2 regions of the Pseudomonas sp. Tul2A7 genome follow, and region 1 is predicted to be linked to the other one. Evidence: predicted binding sites of a transcription regulator. Region 1 holds the regulator's gene; the other holds the start of a gene.
The links. The regulator FliA, encoded in region 1, starts transcription of late flagellar genes. The targets are predictions, from matches to a motif close to CTAAAGTTTNNNNNNNNNNNGCCGNTAA.
Positions count from the first base shown of each region.

Region 2: ACOYXJ_RS08710 (methyl-accepting chemotaxis protein) is a predicted target of FliA. The motif match lies at 4,411-4,438, and genes of this name have one in related genera.

Region 1 is NZ_CP186499.1:245,141-253,130, reverse strand. It holds gene flhF (flagellar biosynthesis protein FlhF) at 1-1,072, shown strand, start outside; gene fleN (flagellar synthesis regulator FleN) at 1,189-2,019, shown strand; gene fliA (RNA polymerase sigma factor FliA) at 2,016-2,756, shown strand; gene ACOYXJ_RS01245 (chemotaxis response regulator CheY) at 2,923-3,294, shown strand; gene ACOYXJ_RS01240 (protein phosphatase CheZ) at 3,313-4,101, shown strand; gene ACOYXJ_RS01235 (chemotaxis protein CheA) at 4,156-6,426, shown strand; gene ACOYXJ_RS01230 (protein-glutamate methylesterase/protein-glutamine glutaminase) at 6,476-7,624, shown strand; gene ACOYXJ_RS01225 (flagellar motor protein) at 7,624-7,990, shown strand, end outside.
Region 2 is NZ_CP186499.1:1,955,300-1,963,289, forward strand. It holds gene ACOYXJ_RS08700 (non-ribosomal peptide synthetase) at 1-1,777, shown strand, start outside; gene ACOYXJ_RS08705 (SRPBCC family protein) at 1,800-2,267, shown strand; gene ACOYXJ_RS08710 (methyl-accepting chemotaxis protein) at 2,415-4,295, opposite strand; gene ACOYXJ_RS08715 (sigma-70 family RNA polymerase sigma factor) at 4,600-5,100, shown strand; gene ACOYXJ_RS08720 (FecR domain-containing protein) at 5,100-6,101, shown strand; gene ACOYXJ_RS08725 (TonB-dependent siderophore receptor) at 6,190-7,990, shown strand, end outside.

The DNA.
Region 1 (7,990 bases):
CCAGATCTTCGCCGGCCTGCCGTTGACCGCTGGTTTGCCGCTGACTGCCGCTGAACCGCTGAGCGAGCCGACTTACGCCGCCCCGGCGCGTCCGGCCCCGGCGCCTGCGCAGTCTTCCGGCGGTGTTGATCCGCGCGCACTGGATTCGATGCGTTTTGAATTGAACAGCCTGCGCGAGCTGATGGAAGTTCAGCTCGGCACTCTGGCCTGGAATCAGCTGCAAGGCAGCCGTCCAGCGCAAGCCAATCTGTATCGTCGTCTGCAACGTATCGGTCTGTCCGGCCCGTTGTCGCGCGATCTGCTGGCGATGATCACTGATATCGAAGAACCCCGTCAGGCCTGGCGCATGTTGCTCGCACACCTGGCGCGGATGATTGCCGTGCCGGAAGTCGAGCCGCTGGAAGAGGGCGGTGTGATTGCCATGGTCGGCCCTGCCGGCATGGGCAAGACCACTACTCTCGCCAAGCTTGCCGCGCGTTATGTGCTGAAATACGGCGCGCAGAATGTCGCGCTGGTGAGCATGGACAGTTTCCGCATCGGCGCTCAGGAACAACTGAAGACGCTGGGCCGCATTCTCAATGTGCCGGTAACTCACGTCGATCCGGGCCAATCGCTGGTGCAGGCACTGGATCCACTGCTGCGCAAACGCGTGGTATTGATCGATACTGCCGGCCTGCAAGCCAGTGATCCGGCGCTGCGCATGCAGCTGGAAAGTCTGGCCGGACGTGGCATTCGTTCAAAAAATTATCTGGTCTTGGCAACCACCAGCCAGAAACAGGTTCTAACCGCCGCTTATCACAGTTACAAGCGTTGCGGGCTTGCCGGCTGCATCCTGACTAAACTGGATGAAACGGCCAGCCTTGGCGAAGTGTTGAGCCTGGCGATCAGTCATGAATTGCCGGTCGCGTACCTGACCGATGGCCCACGGATTCCGGATGATTTGCATCTGCCGCGCCGTCATCAACTGGTCAGTCGCGCCGTCAGCGTGCAAATGCAGGAAGAACCCAGCGAAGAAGCCATGGCTGACATGTTCGCTGATATCTATCACAGCCCGACCAAGCAGGTAGGCTGAGGTATTCATGAACAGTTTTTGTACCTACATCGATGGTCTGCCATGCATTGTTCCGGTTGTGAACGCGCAGCCAGTAATGTGGCCTCCGTCTATGCAAGACAAGGTAAAGAAATAACATGGGCAGCATGCATCCCGTACAGGTGATCGCGGTGACCGGCGGCAAAGGTGGCGTCGGCAAGACTAACGTGTCAGTGAACTTGTCGCTGGCGCTGGCAGAGCTTGGCCGTCGGGTCATGCTGCTGGACGCCGACCTCGGTCTGGCGAACGTTGACGTATTGTTGGGGCTGACCCCTAAACGCACGCTGGCCGACGTCATCGAAGGCCGTTGCGAGTTGCGCGACGTGCTGTTGCAAGGCCCCGGTGGCATCCGCATCGTCCCGGCCGCGTCCGGCACGCAAAGCATGGTGCACCTGAGCCCGGCGCAACACGCCGGTCTGATTCAGGCGTTCAGCGACATCGGCGACAATCTCGACGTACTGGTGATCGACACCGCTGCGGGTATTGGTGACTCGGTAGTCAGTTTTGTACGCGCCGCGCAGGAAGTGTTGCTGGTGGTCTGCGACGAGCCAACCTCGATCACCGACGCTTACGCGCTGATCAAACTGCTCAACCGCGATTACGGCATGAACCGCTTCCGCGTGCTGGCCAACATGGCGCAGAGCCCGCAGGAAGGGCGCAACCTGTTCGCCAAGTTGACCAAGGTCACGGACCGCTTCCTTGACGTCGCTCTACAATACGTCGGCGCCGTGCCTTACGACGAAAGCGTGCGTAAAGCGGTGCAGAAGCAGCGCGCGGTGTACGAAGCCTTTCCGCGTTCCAAGTGCGCACTGGCGTTCAAGGCGATCGCGCAGAAGGTCGACACCTGGCCGCTGCCCGCCAACCCGCGTGGCCACCTTGAGTTTTTCGTCGAGCGCCTCGTGCAGCAAACGGCAGGGCCCGTGCTATGACAGCAAGCGGTATGAACTACTACAAGAAGTCGGCACGTGACGCGCAGTACGAGTTGATCGAGCGTTACGCGCCACTGGTCAAACGCATTGCCTATCACTTGCTGGCACGCTTGCCGGCGAGTGTGCAGGTCGAAGACCTGATCCAGGCCGGGATGATCGGCCTGCTCGAAGTCTCGACCAAATATGACGCCAGCAAAGGCGCCAGTTTCGAAACGTACGCGGGCATACGAATCCGCGGCGCGATGCTCGACGAAGTGCGCAAAGGGGACTGGGCGCCACGCTCGGTTCACCGCAATACCCGGATGGTCAGCGACGCAATTCGCTCAATTGAAGCTAAAACCGGCCGTGATGCTAAAGATCACGAGGTTGCGGCCGAACTCCAATTGAGTCTCGACGATTACTACGGGATTTTGAATGACACTTTGGGCAGTCGCCTGTTCAGTTTCGACGACCTGTTGCAGGACGGCGAACACGAAGGGCTGCACGAGGATGGCGCGAGTGCTCATATGGAGCCGTCACGCGATCTGGAAGATGAACGCTTCCAGGCGGCGCTGGCGGACGCGATTGCCAATTTGCCGGAGCGTGAGCGACTGGTGTTGGCGCTGTACTACGACGAAGAGCTGAACCTCAAGGAGATCGGTGAAGTCCTTGGCGTCAGTGAATCGCGGGTCAGCCAGTTACACAGCCAGTGCGCGGCCCGTTTGCGGGGGCGTTTGGGGGAGTGGCGAGCGCGCTGAAGGCAGTGTGGGGACACTGCGAACGAGGCTGGTGCGGTGATGAACGGCACCGGTCTTGCTCTGTTGTGCTCCAGACAGTCTTTGAGTGCTGCGCCGATTGATTGAAGTGGCGCGTCCAGGTGCTGGGCGCGTTTAAGACTGCTTGGAGGTCGAATTGAACAAAGACATGAAAATCCTCATCGTTGATGACTTCTCAACGATGCGGCGGATCATCAAGAACCTGCTGCGTGATCTTGGGTTCACCAACACCGTCGAGGCTGACGATGGCGTGACTGCCATTCCAGTGCTCAACAGCGGAAGCATCGACTTTCTGGTAACGGACTGGAACATGCCGGGCATGACCGGTATCGACCTGCTGCGCCACGTGCGTGCCGATGAAAAGCTCAAGCACCTGCCAGTGCTGATGGTGACTGCAGAAGCCAAGCGCGAGCAGATCATCGAGGCCGCTCAGGCCGGTGTGAACGGCTACGTAGTCAAACCTTTCACGGCTCAGGCGTTGAAAGACAAAATCGAGAAGATTTTCGAACGCATCGGCTGATGAACGCGCGGGGGAGCTATGGAGCATAACGAATCTTCACAGGGCGATTTCGAGTCGACCCTGAAAAAACACGCGGTCGAACTGGTCGAAAGCCTTGAAAAAGGCAGGTTCGGCGACGCTGTGCAACTGATCCATGAGCTCAATCAGACCCGTGACCGTGGCCTGTACCAGGAAGTGGGCAAGCTCACACGTGAACTGCACAGTGCGATCGTCAACTTCCAGATCGACCCGAACATGCCGCAGGCCGAGGAAGTGTCGCAAATCACCGACGCCACCGAACGCCTGGGCTATGTGGTCAAGCTGACGGAAGCCGCGGCCAACCGCACCATGGATCTGGTGGAAAGCGCCACACCGGTGGTCAACAGTCTGGCTGATGAAGCGCAGACCTTGAGCGCCGATTGGGGTCGCTTCATGCGTCGCGAGGTCGGGGCTGAAGAGTTCCGTGAACTGGCGCGCCGGGTCGACGGTTTTCTGTCACGCAGCAGCACGGACAACCGTGCGGTGTCGAGCAATCTCAACGACATCCTGCTGGCCCAGGATTACCAGGACCTCACCGGTCAGGTGATCAAGCGTGTGACCCAGCTGGTCACCGAAGTCGAAAGCAATTTGCTCAAACTCGTGCTCATGGCCAGTCAGGTCGACCGCTTTGCGGGCATCGAACATGACCGCGCCGCGATGCTTGCAGAAAAAGATCCACAAAAACATCTCTCGCAGGGTGAAGGTCCGCAGATTCATGCCGATAAACGAGAAGACGTTGTGTCCGGTCAGGACGATGTGGACGATTTGTTATCCAGCCTCGGGTTCTAGAGTTTTGGAATTTTAGGTTTTTTGGGTTTTTAGACCTGTAGGAGCACCCCATTAATGAGCTTCGGCGCCGATGAAGAGATCCTTCAGGATTTCCTGGTTGAGGCCGGCGAGATTCTTGAGCAACTGTCCGAACAACTGGTCGAGCTGGAAAGCCGCCCGGATGACGCAGATCTGCTCAACGCAATTTTTCGCGGTTTCCACACTGTAAAAGGGGGCGCCGGCTTCCTTCAGCTCAATGAGCTGGTGGAGTGCTGTCACATCGCCGAAAACGTGTTCGACATCCTGCGCAAGGGTGAGCGTCGCGTTGATGCAGAACTGATGGACGTTGTCCTCGAAGCACTGGACGCGGTGAACAGCATGTTCACTGAGGTTCGTGAGCGTGCGCCGATCACCGCGGCCACCCCGGAACTGCTGGCCGCCCTGGCGCGTCTGGCCGAACCGCAATCGGCGGACGAAGCCCCGGCTTCGCCAGTGGCCGAGATGATCGAAGAACTGGTCGTCGAAGGCGACGCGTCGGGCGACATCACCGATAACGAATTCGAACAACTGCTGGACTCGCTGAACGCCGTCAAGGCTGAAGCTGAAGCCCCGGCCGCTGCTGCACCTGCGCAAACGGCCAATGAAGCCGCGAGCGATGAAATCACCGATGCCGAGTTCGAGTCGTTGCTTGATCAGTTGCACGGCAAGGGCCAGTTCGCGGTGGACGCGGTTGCACCAGCGGCGACAGCCCCTGCGGCGCCGGCCAAGGGCGACAGCTCCGACATCACCGACGACGAATTCGAAGCCCTGCTCGATCAGTTGCATGGTAAGGGCAACTTTGCCGTGGACGCGCTGGAGTCGGCGATTGCTTCGGCACCGGCGCCGGCTGCTCCAGCGGCCGCCGCTGCCGGCAGTGATCTGATCAGCGATCACGAGTTCGAATCGCTGCTCGACGAATTGCACGGTAAAGGCAAGTTCTCCGAAGTCGGCACCGCCGCTGCTGGCAGTGCTTCGACCGTCGCCACGCCTGCCGCCAAGGCACCGGCCGCTGCTGCAGCGCCCAAGCCTGCCGCCAAGCCTGAGCCAAAAGCCGAAGCGCCAAAACCGGCTGCCGCTGCTGCACCGGCTCCGGCCCGTGCGCCGGCAACACCGCCACCGGAAAAACCGGCAAGCGAAGCCGAAACCACCGTACGCGTTGACACGGCGCGTCTCGACGAAATCATGAACATGGTTGGCGAGCTGGTGCTGGTGCGTAACCGTCTGGTGCGCCTGGGTCTGAACAGCGGCGATGAAGCCATGCAAAAGGCCGTGTCGAACCTCGACGTGGTCACGGCTGACTTGCAGACCGCCGTCATGAAGACGCGGATGCAGCCGATCAAGAAGGTCTTCGGGCGCTTCCCGCGTCTGGTTCGAGATCTGGCGCGTCAACTGAAGAAAGAGATCAACCTGGAACTGGTGGGCGAAGAAACCGACCTCGACAAAAACCTTGTCGAGGCCCTGGCCGACCCGCTGGTCCACTTGGTGCGCAACGCGGTCGACCACGGCATCGAGTCGCCGGAAGAACGCGAAGCGTCGGGCAAGGCCCGTGGCGGTCGCGTGGTGCTGGCGGCCGAACAGGAGGGCGACCACATCCTGCTGTCGATTTCCGATGACGGCAAAGGCATGGACCCGAACGTCCTGCGCGCCATCGCGGTTAAACGCGGCGTGATGGACAAGGACGCGGCCGATCGCCTCAGCGACACCGAGTGCTACAACCTGATTTTCGCCCCGGGTTTCTCGACCAAGACCGAGATCTCCGACGTCTCCGGCCGCGGTGTCGGCATGGACGTGGTGAAGACCAAGATTTCCCAGCTCAACGGTTCGATCAACATTTATTCGACCAAGGGCCAGGGCTCGAAGATCGTCATCAAGGTGCCGCTGACCCTCGCGATCATGCCAACCCTGATGGTCATGCTCGGCAATCAGGCGTTTGCGTTCCCGTTGGTCAACGTCAACGAAATCTTCCACCTCGACCTGTCGACCACCAACGTCGTCGACGGTCAGGAAGTGGTGATCGTGCGGGACAAGGCCTTGCCATTGTTCTACCTCAAGCGCTGGCTGGTCAGCTCCGCCGCTCACGAAGAGCAGCGTGAAGGCCACGTGGTGATCCTTTCGGTGGGCACCCAGCGGATCGGCTTCGTCGTCGATCAACTGGTCGGCCAGGAAGAAGTGGTCATCAAGCCATTGGGCAAAATGCTGCAGGGCACTCCGGGCATGTCCGGCGCCACCATTACCGGTGACGGCCGCATCGCGCTGATTCTCGATGTTCCAAGCATGCTCAAGCGTTACGCCGCACGGCGTATTTGAATCCGGGGCGGCGGGGCGACAACGTCCCGCTGCACCTAATGGAGTGTTTATGGCAGTCAAAGTCCTGGTGGTGGACGATTCGGGTTTTTTCCGCCGCCGCGTCTCGGAAATTCTTTCTGCGGATCCGAGCATTCAGGTGGTCGGCACCGCCACCAACGGTAAAGAGGCGATTGATCAGGCGCTGGCACTCAAGCCGGACGTGATCACCATGGACTACGAGATGCCAATGATGGACGGCATCACGGCAGTGCGGCACATCATGCAGCGCTGCCCGACCCCGGTGTTGATGTTCTCCTCGCTGACCCACGAAGGCGCCCGGGTCACCCTCGATGCGCTGGACGCCGGCGCGGTGGATTTCCTGCCGAAGAATTTCGAAGACATCTCGCGCAATCCGGAGAAGGTCAAGCAATTGCTGTGCGAAAAGGTGCATAGCATCTCGCGCAGTAATCGTCGTTTCAGTGCTTATAGCGCACCGGCTCCAGCCGCAGCGCCAACGCCTGCACCGGCTCCGGCGCCATCCAGCTTCAGCAGCCACAGCACCAGCGCACCGGCACGTCCGGCACCCGCGCCTGTGCATGCACCTGCTCCAAGCCGTGCTCCGGCTGCCAGCGCTTCGTCGCCGGCACCGAAACGCAAAGCCTACAAACTGGTTGCCATCGGCACGTCGACGGGCGGCCCGGTTGCCCTGCAACGTGTGCTGACGCAGTTGCCAGCGAACTTCCCGGCGCCGATCGTGCTGATCCAGCACATGCCGGCAGCGTTCACCAAGGCGTTTGCCGAACGTCTCGACAAGCTGTGCCGCATCAGCGTCAAGGAAGCCGAGGACGGCGACATCCTGCGTCCGGGCCTGGCGTTGCTCGCGCCCGGTGGCAAGCAAATGATGATCGATGGCCGTGGCGCGGTGAAAATCCTCCCGGGCGACGAGCGTCTGAACTACAAGCCGTGCGTGGACATCACCTTCGGTTCGGCAGCGAAATCCTACGGCGACAAAGTTCTGGCGGTGGTGTTGACCGGCATGGGCGCCGATGGCCGTGAAGGCGCGCGTCTGCTCAAGCAGGGCGGCAGCGCCGTGTGGGCGCAGGATGAAGCCAGTTGTGTGATCTACGGCATGCCGATGGCTATCGTCAAAGCCGACCTCGCCGACGCGGTGTATAGCCTCGACGACATCGGCAAGCACATTGTCGAGGCGTGTATCTGATGGATGTTCTAAGCCTTATCGGGATCATCATGGCGTTCGTCGCCATCATCGGCGGTAACTACCTTGAAGGTGGTCACCTCGGTGCGCTGGCCAACGGCCCGGCGGCATTGATCGTACTGGGCGGCACCATCGGTGCCGCACTGCTGCAATCGCCGATGAGCGCGTTCAAACGCGCCATGCAGATTCTGGCGTGGATCTTCTTCCCGCCGCGTGTGGACTTGGCCGGCGGCATTGATCGCGTGGTCAACTGGAGCCTCACCGCACGCAAGGAAGGTCTGCTCGGGCTGGAAGGCGTGGCCGATGCCGAACCGGACAACTACTCGCGCAAGGGCCTGCAACTGCTGGTCGACGGTGCCGAGCCGGAAG
Region 2 (7,990 bases), 1.7 Mb from region 1:
CTACCGCAGCGGCGACATGGCCAGGTGGGGCGAGCACGGTATCGAGCTGTGTGGACGGCGCGACAATCAGGTGAAGATTCGCGGCTTCCGGGTCGAGCCGGAAGAGATCGAGCGCTGCCTGCGTGAGAGCCAGTTGTACCGGCAAATCGCAGTGGTGATCGACACTCAGCGGCGCATTCTGGCGTTCCTTGCCCAGCCGCAATCGGACACCGCGCGCGAAGCACTGAAGGCCCACGCCCGGCAGTTTTTGCCCGACTACATGCAACCGGTGGCGTGGACTGAACTGCAGAGCATGCCGTTCGCCAGCAACGGCAAGGTCGACCGTAAAGCGCTGCTGCAACTGCCAGTGAGCGTGCAGGCCAGCGGGCCAAAATGCCTGCCGGCGAATGCCGACGAAGCGCTGCTGCTGGAAATTTGGGCAGAGTTGCTGGAGCTGCCTAACAGCGATATATCCACCGACGAAAGCTTCTTCAATCTCGGTGGCCACTCGATCCTGCTGTCGCGCATGTTGCTGCGTTTGCGTGAGGAATTCGGTCGCAGCATTTCGATCAATCGCTTCATCGAACTGCCGACCATCATCAAACTCGCCACGCTGGTGCGCGGCACCGATGACAGCGCGGTGCTCAGCGCCCAAGCCATGGCCGACGCCGAGCGTGCGCTGGAAATCGAACCGCTGCCGATCAGCCGCATGGGCGATGTGCACAGGGTCATCGTCACCGGCGCCAACAGTTTTGTCGGCGTGCACATCGTTGAGGCGCTGCTCGGCTGGGGCGCCAGCGAAGTCGCTTGTCTGGTGCGCGATGGCGGCGGGCAAACGGCGGCGCAACGCTTTGCCGAGTCACTGCGGGAAAACCGTCTGGAGCATCTGGATCTGAGCCGGGTGCGCGTTTACGCGGCAGACATTACCCGTCCGCAACTGGGCTTGAACGACGAGGACTATCGACGCCTGGATCGCGAGTTCGGCGCGCTGGTGCACAACGCCGCCAACGTCAATCACGTTCTCGATTACGAGTCGCTGGCGGCGGACAACGTCGAACCGATTTTCGCGCTGCTGCGCTTGTGCGAAGGGCAGAGCAAAAAGGTCTTCAACTTCGTCTCGACGCTGTCGGCTTCAAGCACGGTCGATGATGCGGGACGGGTGCTGGAACTGCCCGCCGCGCTGACGCCACCGATCTACATCCGCAACGGTTACAACCTGTCGAAATGGGTCGGCGAACGCATCCTCGAACGGGCGCGGGAACGCGGCGTACGGGTCAATCTGTATCGCCCCGGCAACATCAGTTTCAACAGCTTGAGCGGCGTTTGTCAGCCGCACAAAAACCGCTTGATGCTGATGCTCAAAGGCTCGATCCAGCTCGGCCAGGTGCCGGCCTTCGCGCTGAATTTCGACCTGATGCCGGTGGACTTTCTTGCCCGCTTCATCGCCTTCCACGCCAGTCGTTATTCACCCGAGCGGGCGGTGTTCAACCTGCATAACCCCGAGCCGCTGAGCTGGGACGCCTATGTCGCTTCGTTCCGTGAAACCGGCAGCGAATTCGCGCTGGTCAGCGTCGCCGACTGGCAGCAGCAACTGGGCCGGGTAGACGCCGACAACGCGCTGTTCGGCGTGCTCGGTTTCTACCTCAACGGCTTCGAAGAAGACATCGGCGACATCTCCCTGATCGGCCACGCCAACGCCGAGGCCGGCGTGCAGCAGATGGGCGCGCACTACCCGCAGAAATCCCCGGCGCTGCTGCGTCGCGGCTGCGACTACCTGAAACAAATCAACTTCATCTGATCCATCAAAAAGGAGCAACACCATGAGCAATTTGCAACCGGACACCCTGATTAAAAACCCGCATGGCTGCCACGTTGTGTCGTCAGTGGAAGTACCGGCGGACGCGGCGCAAGTCTGGGCGGTGGTCGGCGACTTCGGCGGTTTCGACCGTTTCATTCCGGCGCTGTCGCACATCGAAACAATCGGCGAAGGTGTGTCCTCGCTGCGCAAGAAATGCTTCAAGGATGGCAACGTGGTGGTTGAGCAACTCAACTCCCGCGATGAGCACGCGCGGAGCATGACCTGGACGACGATTTACAACACGTTGGGGGTGGCGAATCTGTGGGCGGCGATGAATGTGGAGTCGCTGGGCGCAGGCAAGTCCCGGGCGACGTGGACGATCATTGCCGAGCCTGCTTCGGGGGGTGAGGAAGCGTTGCCGGGGTTCAAGGAGTTTGTGCAGGGGTTTGCGGATGATGCGATGGGGAATGTGTTGAAGCTGTTTGTTTAAGACTTCGGCTTTGCGGTGATTGTCAGACCGCTTTCGCGAGCAGGCTCGCTCCCACATTTTGATTGCATTCCTTCTGTAGGAACGCGGTCAATTTGTGGGAGCGAGCCTGCTCGCGAAGAACGATAACGCGGTCTCCAATCTGAAAAATCAGATCTTGAAGCTGTCGACCAGTTGCTTCAGGCGATTAGCCTGCTGCGACAGTGCATCACAATCCTTCAACGTCTCGTTGAGGTTGGCGACGCTCTGCTGGTTCAACAGGTTGATCTGGTTAACGTCGACGTTGAGGGTTTCCACCACGGCGGTCTGCTCTTCGGTCGCCGCTGCCACCGACTGGTTCATCCCGTCGATTTCACCGATGCGCTGAGTCACGCTGACCAGACGCAAACCGGCCTGGTTGGCCACTTCCACGCTCTGCTCGCTGGACGCCTGACTGGCGTTCATCGTAGTCACCGCTTCACGCGAACCGATCTGCAGCGAAGTGATCATCTTGTGGATCTCTTCTGCCGACTCCTGCGTGCGGTGGGCAAGGTTACGCACCTCATCCGCCACCACGGCAAAACCACGTCCGGCTTCACCGGCACGCGCCGCTTCAATCGCGGCGTTGAGCGCCAACAGGTTGGTCTGCTGCGAAATGCCTTTGATCACATCAAGGATGTGGCCGATGTTGTCGGTGCTGGCGTTCAGGGTTTCGATCTGCGTGCACGACAGGCTGATCTTCTGCGACAACTCGGTCATCGCCAGAATGGTTTGCTCGACCACCTGACGCCCGTCATCGGCCTGCTCGCTGGCGCCGCTGGCGTGTTGCGAAGCATCGGCGGCGTTGCGGGCGATTTCCTGAGTGGCGGCGCCCAACTCGTTGATCGCGGCAGCCACGCTGTTGGTACGTGCGCTTTGCTCGTCAGAGCCGACGATCGAGGCGTTCGACGAAGCCATTACGCGTTGCGACAAGTCATGCACATGACGGGTTGCCGACGACACTTCGGAAATCGACGCATGAATTCGTTCAACGAACTGGTTGAACGCGCTACCCAACTCACCGAACTCGTCTTTGCTCTCGACCACCAGACGACGTGTCAGGTCGCCCTCGCCCTGAGCGATGTCCTGCATCGCACGGCCCATGGTGGTCAGCGGACGCATCAACACGTTGATCAACAGGCTTAGCAGCAAGGCAATCGCGGCCACGGCGACAAACATCGCGATCAGTGCCGAGGTGCGGAATTGGCTGAGTGCGGCGTAGGCCTTGTCGCGATCGATCGACAGACCGATGTACCACTGCGCATTCGGCAGGTCGCTGACCGGAGTGAACGACAGAATGCGTTCCTGGCCATTGAGCACGACGTTCTGGTTGCCCTTCTCGATGCGTACGCTGGTGTTCGGATAGATGTCTTTCAGGTTTTTCATGACCTGATCTTTGTCCGGGCTGACGATCACCTGACCGTCGGCACTGACCAGGAACGCATGACCAAGGCCACCGAAGTCGACCGAGTTGATGATCTTCACCAGGGTTTCCAGGCTCAGGTCACCACCGACCACACCGAGCAGCTCGCCGTTCTTTTTCACCGGCATGGCGATGGTCACTACCAGGCCACCGACAGCGGCCATGTACGGCGGCGTCAGCATGGTTTTGTCGGCGACAACCGCTTGCTTGTACCAAGGGCGCTGACGTGGATCGTAGCCGTCCGGCATCTTCGCGTCAGGGCGCTGGGTAAACACACCGTTGGCCTGACCGACGTAGGTGAACTGGAAGTTCGAGGTGAAGGCTGGTTGATCGACCAGACCCGGGAAGTCCGCGTCCTTACCCTGATGGGCAACGTTCTGCGCGAGGTTTTCCAGCACCAGAATCCGCCCGCTCATCCAGTTCTGCACGCTGCTGGCGGTCAGATCACCGGCCTGCTGCACGGAGGACTGAAGGTTCTGGCGAATGGTGTTTCGCTGCAGATAATCGTTGTAGAGGGTGAACAGCGCGAACGCCAGGACCACGACGCCCGAGGCGGCCAACAGGATTTTATGGCTGAACTTGAGATTCATTTCATGGGACTTCTTATGCGAAAAGTGGGGATGCGTTCCGGATGCAACATTCCATGTACAGCGCAGGCAGCGTTCTTCTGGCTGCTCTACTTTGGTGCACGCATGTCTCACCAGTCTGTCGGCACGTGTCGGAGAAATCTTAGGGCTGAGCGGGAAATGGATGGCATTTCTGAAGGATTCCCGCCGAACGGCGTGCCAGAGCGTTCTCCCCGATGTTTTTCAGGGCTGATGTTCGGGTGGCAGTTGCAAATTTCGTAACCCTTGATGACAATGCGAGTAATTATCATTTGTGACGTTCGCGTTCATGTCCTCACCTGAGTTTGCAGTACAGGCGCTTTACAGTAGTCATCACGGCTGGCTTAACGCTTGGCTGCGCGCACGGCTGGGCAATGCGGCGGATGCAGCCGATCTGGCTCAGGACACCTTCGTCCGCCTGCTGCAACGCACCGAACGTCTCGAACTCAAAGCGCCTCGCGCCTTCCTGCGCACGATTGCGCGTGGGCTGGTGATCGATCATTGGCGCCGTGAGGAAATCGAACGTGCCTATCTGGAAACCATCGCCCATTTGCCCGAAGCCGAAACACCGAGTGCCGAAGCCCGGGCGCTGGTGATCGAACTGCTCGAGAGCATTGCGCGGATGCTTGAAGGACTGAAGCCGAAAGTGCGTCAGGCGTTTCTGTTGGCGCAGTGCGAAGGGTTGACCCACAAGCAGATCGCCGAACAGATGGGCCTGTCGTTACGTTCGGTTGAACGTTACGTCGCCGATGCGCTGTATCACTGTTATGTGCTGCGGTACGAAAGCTGATGCCTGTGGATAATCTTTCTCTGAGCCGCCGCACCGAGCCGCAGCAACAGGTGGTCAAGCAGGCCATTCACTGGCTGTTGCGACTGCGCAACAATCACGGCAACCCGCGCCTGAACCGCCAGTGTGAACAGTGGCGCGCCGAACACCATGAACATGAATTGGCCTGGCAGCGGGTGCAGTCGCTGCAAGCCGAACTGAGCAACAACCTGCGCGCAGTGCCCGGTGCGCAAGTGGCGTTCAACACCCTTGAAAACAGTGCGCAGGGTCTGGGCCGGCGACAGGCGTTGAAGCTATTGTCTGGTGCATTGCTGATGGGTTCCGCCGCCTGGCTGGCCAAGGACAATGCCGCGTGGCAGCAATGGAGTGCCGATTACGCCACCGCGACGGGCGAGCGGCGCGGCTTCCAGTTGCCGGACGGTACCCGGATCGAGTTGAACACTGCCAGCGCGGTGGATCTGGATTACACCGCGCAACAGCGCCTGATCAAACTGACTCGCGGTGAAATCATCGTCACGTGTGGTGGCGCCGACGAGGGCGCACCGTCTGATCGGCCGCTGCGGGTACAAAACCGTCACGGCACTTATGAGCCGGTCCATGCCCGATTCATCCTGCGTCAGGACAATGATTGCACACGGCTCAGCGTCACCCATGGCCAGGTTGCCATCCACGCCGGCGGCACTTCGGTAGAAGCTCTCGCCGGGCAAAGTTATCTGATCGACCGCCATCAGGTACGCCCGGCCCCGACGCTGGATATGGATGCTGGCGCCTGGATCGACGGCTTGATCGTCACACGCAATATGCGTCTGGGCGACTTTCTCGCGGAAGTCGCGCGTTATCGGCAGGGCTTTCTGAACTGTGCGCCGCAAGTGGCGGAGCTGCGTCTGTCCGGCGTATTCCGTTTGGAAGACACCGACAAGCTGTTAGCGATTCTGCCGCAGACGTTGCCGGTGCAATTGCGCTATCGCACGCGTTGGTGGGTGACCCTGGAACGTGCGGTCTGAAATTTTTTTGGCGGTTTTTTGCAGCAAGTCCGGCTTGGTCAGTAAGCACTTCAACTCAAGCGTTTGCGACTTCCTACGGAAACCTACAATGACTGTCCGCGCCACCTGTAAGAACTCTCCGAATTTCACTGCCGAATCGGGATTGCTGCGCCAAGCTATTCGCGCTGCGCTGTTTTCGACTGCACTGGGCGTTGTTGTGATGCCTTCCTTGAGCATCGCGGCAAATCCCGCGGCCAGTGCAGTCAGCCACCGCTACAACGTGGCTGCGGGCCCTCTCGGTGAGGCGCTGAATCAGTTTGCCCGTCAGGCCGGCATCACGTTGTCGATGACCCCGCAGCAAACTCAAGGACGGCAATCGCCGGGCGTACAGGGTGAATATTCGACCGATCAGGCGTTGAGCCATTTGCTCGGTGGCTCCGGTTTGGAAGCGGTTAGTCAGGACGGCAGCAGTTACATCCTGCGCACATTGGCTGAGACCGAAGCACTGGCCCTGCCGACCACCGACATTAAAGGCTTCGCCCTCGGCAACGCATTGGGCAGCATGGATGGCTACAACGCCACTCACAGCCAGATCGCCACCAAGACCAGTACCGCGTTGCTGGAAACTTCGCAAAGCGTGTCTGTAGTCACTCGCGAGCAAATGGACGATCAGGGTTCGCAGACTGTCTCGCAAGCGATGCGCTACACCCCGGGCGTACTGACCAATCCGTACGGCGCGACTCATCGCTATGACTACGTGGCAATGCGCGGCTTCAACGACGGCTCGGTGGACAACATCTACCTCGACGGCCTCAAGTCGATGGGCGACAGCGGCACTTACAGCACCATGCAAGTCGACCCATATTTCCTTGAGCGCGTGGACATTCTCAAGGGCCCCTCGTCGGTGCTGTACGGTCGCAGTTCGCCAGGTGGTCTGGTGGCGCTGACCAGCAAGAAACCGCTGTACGAGGCTTACCATCAGGTTCAAGCGACGGTCGGCACGCAAGGTCAGCGCGGGGTCGGTTTTGACTTCAGCGGTCCAGTCGATGACGACAAGCGTATTGCCTATCGTCTGACCGGGTTAACGGATCAGTCCGACACACAGTTCGACCACAACAAGGAAAAGCGCTTCGCTCTCGCACCAACGCTGAGTATCGATTTCAGTGAAGACACCTCGCTGACGCTGCAGGCTTATCTGCAACACGATCCGGACGGTGGCTACCACGGCGGAGTGCCGGCCGAAGGCACGATCCATCAGCGCAATGGCAACCGCATCTCGCCACACTTCTTCGAAGGTGAGCCAGGCATCGATGGTTATTCGCGTGATCAGCAATCGTTCGGTTATCAGTTTGAACATCGCTTCAACGATGTTTTCACCGCAAGGCAGAATTTCCGCTACCTCGACTCCAAAGTGAACATGGATCAGGTCTACGCCTACGGCTGGACCTCGCCGACCAGCAACGAGCTGAATCGCTACTACACCGGCGGAGATGAGCGTCTGCATGCGTTTATCGTCGACAACATGCTCCAGGCTGAATTTTTCACCGGTGCAACCAAACATACTGTGCTGATGGGCGCGGATTATCAGCGGCGTAAAACCGTGGTCGACTGGACCAGCGGCGGTCTTGCACCGATCAATGCGTTCAACCCGGTGTACGGCAATTCGGCGATCGACATGTATGGCGAGACCAGTTACCTGCGCCGTCTGGAACAGACCGGGGTTTATCTGCAAGACCTGATCGAGATGGACAAATGGCGTTTCTCGCTGGGCTTGCGTCAGGACTGGGTCGAGACGTCGGACGAAAACCGTATCGCTGAGGCCGGACGTCCGGTTGGCACAGAGATCAATGATCGCCGCACCAAACTCACCGGCCGTGCCGGCGCGCTGTACCTGTTCGATAACGGTTTGG